3 regions of the Acidovorax sp. DW039 genome follow, and region 2 is predicted to be linked to each of the others. Evidence: predicted binding sites of a transcription regulator. Region 2 holds the regulator's gene; each other region holds the start of a gene.
What was found. Region 2 encodes FNR, which switches genes on or off when oxygen is low (the NO sensors DNR and NnrR bind a similar motif). Its sites were predicted from a motif close to TTGATNNNNATCAA; they were not measured.
Positions count from the first base shown of each region.

Region 1: the regulator FNR is predicted to act here: its motif matches at 1,129-1,142, upstream of AACH87_RS01135 (universal stress protein).
Region 3: the regulator FNR is predicted to act here: its motif matches at 1,244-1,257, upstream of AACH87_RS08255 (FeoA family protein).

Region 1 is NZ_AP029019.1:254,717-256,979, forward strand. Features, by position in the region: gene AACH87_RS01130 (fasciclin domain-containing protein) at 3-458, opposite strand; gene AACH87_RS01135 (universal stress protein) at 654-1,076, opposite strand; gene AACH87_RS01140 (metallophosphoesterase) at 1,203-2,051, opposite strand; gene AACH87_RS01145 (LysR family transcriptional regulator) at 2,107-2,263, opposite strand, start outside.
Region 2 is NZ_AP029019.1:3,035,251-3,037,513, reverse strand. Features, by position in the region: gene ccoG (cytochrome c oxidase accessory protein CcoG) at 1-169, shown strand, start outside; gene AACH87_RS13535 (FixH family protein) at 215-490, shown strand; gene AACH87_RS13530 (hypothetical protein) at 558-851, shown strand; gene fnr (fumarate/nitrate reduction transcriptional regulator Fnr) at 933-1,655, opposite strand; gene hemN (oxygen-independent coproporphyrinogen III oxidase) at 1,845-2,263, shown strand, end outside.
Region 3 is NZ_AP029019.1:1,841,667-1,843,929, forward strand. Features, by position in the region: gene kynB (arylformamidase) at 1-343, opposite strand, end outside; gene AACH87_RS08245 (YrhB domain-containing protein) at 528-800, opposite strand; gene AACH87_RS08250 (hypothetical protein) at 834-1,142, opposite strand; gene AACH87_RS08255 (FeoA family protein) at 1,321-1,656, shown strand; gene AACH87_RS08260 (ferrous iron transporter B) at 1,671-2,263, shown strand, end outside.

The DNA of each region.
Region 1 (2,263 bases), 2.1 Mb from region 2:
GCTTACTGGGGCATGAGCACGGTGTCGATCACATGGATCACCCCGTTGCTGGCAGCGACGTCGGTGGCTACCACCTTGGACTGGTTGACCATCACCCCCGAGCTGGTGGTGACTGTCAATTCCTGACCTTGCACGGTCTTCACCTTGCCGGCACTCACATCCTTGGCCATGACCTTGCCTGGAACAACGTGATAGGTCAGTACCTTGGTCAGCGCTGCCTTGTCGGCCAGCAGCCCATCCAGAGTGGCTTTGGGAATCTTGGTAAAAGCTTCATCCGATGGTGCAAACACCGTGTAGGGGCCTGGACCCTTGAGTGTGTCCACCAGGCCTGCCGCCTGAACTGCGGCAACCAGGGTTTTGAAATTGCCGGCTTTCACGGCGGTATCCACGATGTCCTGTGCCAATGCTGCGCATGTGGCACCTGCCGTCAGTGCCAATGCAATCAAGGTCTTCTTCATGGGACGCTCCTCTCTGTAAGGGACGGAAATGAAACGCCAGGATGGGCGCAGGCGAAATCTATAACCAATTGGTTCCAAAGTAAACCAAATGGTTTTTATTAATACCGTTCGGTAATTTTCTAAGGTGGGACTTCGCTCTGGCAAATAAAAAGCCCCGCAGAGCGGGGCTTGGATGGTGGGGCGGTCGGTGGCGGATCAGCGCACGATCAGCACGGGCACCTTGCAATGGGCCAGCACCTGGGTTGTGACCGAGCCGACGACCAAGGTAGCCAGGGCACCGTGACCGTGAGACCCCATCACCAGCAGGTCGAACTTGCCGGAATCGGCCACCTTGGCAATGGTTTCGCCCACGGCGCCGACCTTGAACATGCGCTTGGGTTCCACGCCGTGCCGGCCCAGGAACTTGGCCACCGGGGCCATGATCTTGTCGGCTTCTTCGGTGTGGTAGTTGTCTACCACTTCCTTGCCCAGAGCGGCACGCGCACGGGTGGGCAGGGGCGCTTGCACCGTCAGCACGGTGTAGCTGTGGTTGGGGCCCAGCAGGTCTTCATGGGTAGCCAGGTAGGCCAGCATTTTCTTGGTGAAAGCGCTGCCGTCGACAGCAAGCAGAATGTTCATGGTGTGCTCCAGGTTGATGTGTTCAGACTAATGCGCGCAGCCGGTTGTTGTCTTGACCTGGGTCATGTTTTTCGTCTTGCGCTGGGGCGGTATCCACACGGGCGACGCCCGCAGGGTGCCCACTGATCATACGGGGATGCAAAGCTGGCTCCGGAAGCTCTCCTGCTCTCCTTTGCGGGCATAGCCCAGCGGATTGGCGACCACACGGCATTGCCAGGGCTGCTGGGTCTGTGCGTCATGGCCCTGCACGATGTAGTCGCTGGGGGCATGCAAATGCCCGTGCAGCCACAGCCGGGCATGGGGCAAAAGCGCGTCCAATGCATTGCAAAAGCCCGCTGTGCCGGGCACCAGACCATAGCGTGGATCCGCACTGCGCAGGCTGGGGGCGAAGTGGGTAACGGCCACCGTAGGCCCATCAAAGGGTTGGGTCAGCGCACTGCGCAACCACTGTTGGCATATCAGCGCCTGCTCGCGCATAGGCTCTGCCAGAAAGGGCTTACCGGCACGCGTGCCCCCGGTTTTGCGCAGGTAAAAATTGGCGGCGCGAAAGGCCTTGTCCCGCAGACGCAGGCGGCGGCTCAGGTCCTGGGCGTTTTCATGGTCGGCCAGTGCATCAAAGTCGCTCCACAGGGTCGTGCCCACAAATCGCACACCGTTCAGCACCAGCATTTCACGTTCCAGCCAGGCAATGCCCAGCTTGTCACAGGTGCGCTGCAGGCGAAGGTGTGCTTCGTCGAAGTCCTGGGCATCGTATTCATGGTTGCCGGGCACGAAGACCACAGGCGTTGGCCATGCACCCCACTGTGGCAAGGGTGAAAACTGGGCCAGACCAAAGTCGCCATCGGTCAGCTGCCCACCCTGCTGGTATGAGCCAATGTCTCCTGCCAGTACGAGCACATCGGCGTCTGGGGCAGGCTGGGCTTGGAATTGGGGATGGGCCTCCAGGTGCAGGTCGGACAACAGCTGAATCTTCATGCGGGCAGTGTAGGCGCAGCCTCTGGCACCTTTGAACAGTTCCTTAGAACAAGTCTTACTCTGGGAAGGTTCGGCGCGCCGAACGGGCCAAGGCATTGAGCAGCCACTCCATGGCCTTTTCATGGGGCCCCCTGCGGCGCCACATGGCGTCCACATGCACCGCAGGCACGCTCAATGGCAAAGCGCGTTGCACCAGTGCATCGGCAATGCCC
Region 2 (2,263 bases):
CTCTGAGACAGAGGTGGAGATCGAGCCCGCCCAGTCGCGCTGGGTGGCTGTGCGGCTCCAGGTGCCTTATGGCTCTGCCTCGCCCGGCTCCCATCCGATCACGGTAGAGATTGGTGCTGAAAGTGGTGCCCACGTGGCAGAGAAAACAGTATTTTTGGTTCCCAGGTAAGCAGCGGAGCTTAGGCTTGCAAGCCTGAATGTGAAGGAGATGAATATGTCAGCAGTTTCTTCGGCAGCCCCTTCGGGTTCGGCACCTTGGTGGAAGTTTGGCCACGTCTGGCTCGTGCTGGCAGGGCCAGCATTGGTGGTCGTTGCCGGGTTTGTTACGCTGTGGATTGCCATGTCCAGGCCCGATCCGGTGGTGGCAGAGGACTACTACCAGCAAGGCATCGATATCAACAAGACGCTGGAGAAGGCAGACCCCAGCATGTTGCCTGCCGTGAAGGGCCGAAACCACGCGCTAACCCCCTTGAAGGACCAGCCGCGCTGAGTTAAGTTGGTCCCGATGCTCTTTGTGAAGAGCTCAGCCTGAAGCCAAGCAGCAAGGAGACAGAACGATGTGGACGCAACGCCTGATGTGGATTGCATGGCCCGCCTTCCTGGTGGCGGGCGGCCTGGAGATGCTGGTATTTGCCTTGGTGGACCCGGAGGATCTGCACTGGTTTGGTCACCCTCTGGGGCTGTCGCGCAGTGGTGTTTACACGGTCGTTTTTTTTGCGTTCTGGATACTCACCATGGTTTCCAGTGCGTTGACGACACTGCTGGCCATGTCGCCGTTTGAATTGAATCGCTGCCCTGTACCTGAGCACGATCGCCCGGACGACTGCCGCAAGACGCCTTCCTGCTCTTGATAACAAAAATCCCTTCCGCGTTGCGATAACGGGGAAGGGATTGTGTGTTGAACGCAGCTGGTTACTGCTCCGTCAGTGGGCCTAGTGGCAGGCCTGCTGGTTGTTGACAATGCGTCGCAAGGCGTCGGTGTCGAGAATCCTGACGTGACGCTGTCGCACTTCCACAGTGCCTTCTTCCACAAATTTGGAGAAAGTGCGGCTGACAGTTTCAAGCTTCAAACCCAGATAGCTGCCAATCTCTTCACGCGTCATGCGCAGCACCAGTTCAGACTGGGAAAACCCGCGCGCATGCAGGCGCTGCACCAGATTCAGCAAAAAGGCCGCAAGGCGCTCTTCAGCACGCATGCTGCCCAGCAGCAGCATTACCCCGTGTTCGCGAACGATTTCGCGGCTCATGATCTTGTGGACGTGGTGCTGCAGGGCAGTCACTTCGCGCGACAGCTCTTCAATGCGGTCAAACGGCATGACGCACACTTCAGCGTCTTCCAGTGCCACGGCATCGCAGGTGTGGTGTTCATTCACGATGCCATCGAGACCAATGATTTCACCAGCCATCTGGAACCCGGTCACCTGATCGCGGCCATCTTCCGTCGCCACGCAGGTTTTGAAAAAGCCCGTGCGAATGGCATACAGCGATGTGAACGCCTCACCATTGCGAAAAAGGGTGCCGCCACGCTTGACCTTGCGGCGCACTGCGACCACCTCGTCGATGCGCTGGAGCTGTTCTTCGTTCAGGCCGACAGGCATACAAAGTTCTCGCAGATTGCAGTTTGAGCAAGCGACTTTGATGGTGAGCGGATTCATGGCACAGATACCTGGATGTAGTTCGGACATATCGTGCCCGACGAGGGAGGCCGGCATGCCTCGGTCTGCGAGTAGTAGCAGATGATATGCATCAAATTGTCGCTCCAGTGGAGATCGTTTCACTTGATGCAGGTCAAGGACGCAAAAAGAAGGCTGCGGCACAGTAAGCCAGTACGCAAGGATATCCCCATGACCGCAGTAACCCCAGAACTACTCACCCGGTTTGATGTGCCGGGCCCCCGATACACCTCCTACCCCACGGCGGACCGTTTCGTGGAGGCTTTCGGGCAGGAGGACTACACGCTGGCCCTCGCACAGCGGGGGCTGGGTACCGGTGCCAAGGCGATGCCACTGTCTTTGTATGTGCACATTCCTTTTTGCGAGTCGCTATGCTACTACTGCGCCTGCAACAAGATCATTACCAAACACCATGATCGCGCCGATGTTTATCTGCGGTACCTGAGCCGGGAAATTGACCTGCACACGGCCCAGTGTGGTGTAGGGCAGGTGGTCAGCCAGCTGCATCTGGGGGGCGGCACTCCAACGTTCCTTTCCGACGTTGGGCTGCGTGAGTTGATGTCCATGCTCAAGCGCAGCTTTACCCTTGC
Region 3 (2,263 bases), 1.2 Mb from region 2:
AGGTGCGCACCAGCACGCGGGCGGGCAGAGGGGGCAAGGCAGGGTTGATGGCGTGGGCAATGTGCTGCCACTCGATCAGCGGCCCGCAGCCAATGGCGTGGATGACGCGGCAGGAGCCCAGAAACGCCTCCAGCGCCACGGCCCCAATGCTCGCGCCGCTTGCGTCGTAATGCAGCGGCGCATCGGCATGCGCGCCCACGTGGGGCGAGAGCGTGATGGCACTGACATTGACCGGACAGCCGGGGCCAATGGTGGCGCACCACTGCTGGCTAAAAGGCGTATCGCCCGGAAACACCGGGCTGCCTGTGTGAACGGGGGGGGAAATGTCCCAAAGCTTTTGCATGGGACGTGAAGGTAATGGCCTGGATTTTTTGTGGTGTCGGTTATTTCCAACAGTGGGAGATTTTTAGGGTGGGGTTTGCGTGGGGTGGTTGACGGGGAGCGGGATGGCTGCTTGGGCGGTGTTGTCTGTAGCTGCGCATCCTGGGAATGGGGGGCTCAATAGCTGCTTTGGGCCCCAAGCGGACCTAAAGGTTTACGACCTGCTCTTCCCAACTCAAGTGCGCAACAAGCAGGTGAACTTCGCCATCAGGATTGACGAAGATTGGACCGTTGCCCGCGAGTGCTGCCGACGGCACACGCGTAGAAATGAACTCTTCCGAGTTGTAGAAGAACACCCATCCATTTGGAGTTTCCGTAGTGAGTTCCGGCCGTATGGATAGAGCACAGCCTGCATCCCGCTGCAGTTTTTCAATCTGTTCGCGCGCCAACGCTGTTGCTGCATCACGGGTGATAGTCATTTTGGAATGTCCCTCTTCTTGCTGGAAACTGTCTCACGGAGACACCCGGTCGTGAATTCTGACAATGCGACCGTGGCCGACGATGCCGCCCTCCCACACTCGAAACGTCGCATCGATAGGGAATCGAGGCAACGCCATCCCTGGGAACAGGAATTGAGCGCCGACCGTCAAGGTGTGTCCGGGCCGGAATTCAACCTGATGGGGAACTGTAATCCTCATGGAATACGCTTCATCTTCTGAAAGACTTAGAACTCCTCGGTACTCACCAGTAATCGCGTGCTGTCTACCACCCGCGTGAGAAGGAAAAAGCGTGATAACTGCATCGATTTCAGGTGTCATCATGGGTGCAATCAAATGTCCGCTATCTGGCCGATAGCACTTCCTTTGCGGACGCATCCCTTACCTCCAAAAGCCAGCCAAAACAATCCACCCTCCCATCCCCTCTGACCTGAATCAACCGCCTGCGGAACTCCAATCGTAAAATGAGAACCAAACTCATTTGCACGAACACAGTCCCGCCATGAAAACCATGCAAGAGGGTGCCGCCGCTGCCCTGCACCCCAGCGCACCAGCCGCCCCATTGGCCGCAGCCTCGGTGCCCCATGCTGCCTTGAGCCTGAACGGGCTGAAGCCCCGAACCCCCGCCTTGGTCACTGGACTGGTGCCCGCCCGCGACGGGCGGGAGCACAGCACCTTGCTGCGCCTGCTGGAGATTGGTTTTGTGCCCGGTGAGGCCGTGCAAGTGCTGGCCCGGGGTGCCTGGGGGGGCGACCCGCTGGCCGTGCGGGTGGGGCAGGCCACGTTTGCCCTGCGCCAGCAAGAAGCGGCCATGGTGCAAGTGCAGGTGCTGGCATGAGCGCGGCGGTGAATATGGGGGGCGGTGCCGCCAGTTCCGCCGGTGATTTGCAGCGTGTGGCGCTGCTGGGCAACCCCAATTGCGGCAAGACGGCGCTGTTCAACCTGCTGACCGGCGCGCGCCAGAAGGTGGCCAACTATGCTGGCGTGACGGTGGAGCGCAAAGAGGGCACGTTGCACACGGCCAGTGGCCGCAAGGTGCGGGTGCTGGATTTGCCCGGTGCCTACAGCCTGCACGCGCACAGCCTGGACGAGGCCATCACCCGCGACATCGTGCGGGGCCGCCGCCCTGGCGAGGCCTTGCCCGATTTGCTGGTGTGCGTGACCGATGCCACCCACCTGCGGCTGAACCTGCGCCTAGTGCTGGAGGCACGGGCCTTGGGCCTGCCCATGGTGCTGGTGCTGAACATGAGCGACATGGCCGAGCGCCAGGGCATTCAGATTGACCGGGAGGTGCTCTCGCGTGAGCTGGGCATTCCGGTGCTCGCCACGGTGGGGGTGCGGGGCGATGGCGCGCAGGAGCTGCTGGCCTGGCTCGATTCGCCTGCCGCGCAGTCATTGAAAGCGCCTGTCGTGCCTGCGGAAGAGGCTGTGGCGCTGGACGCATC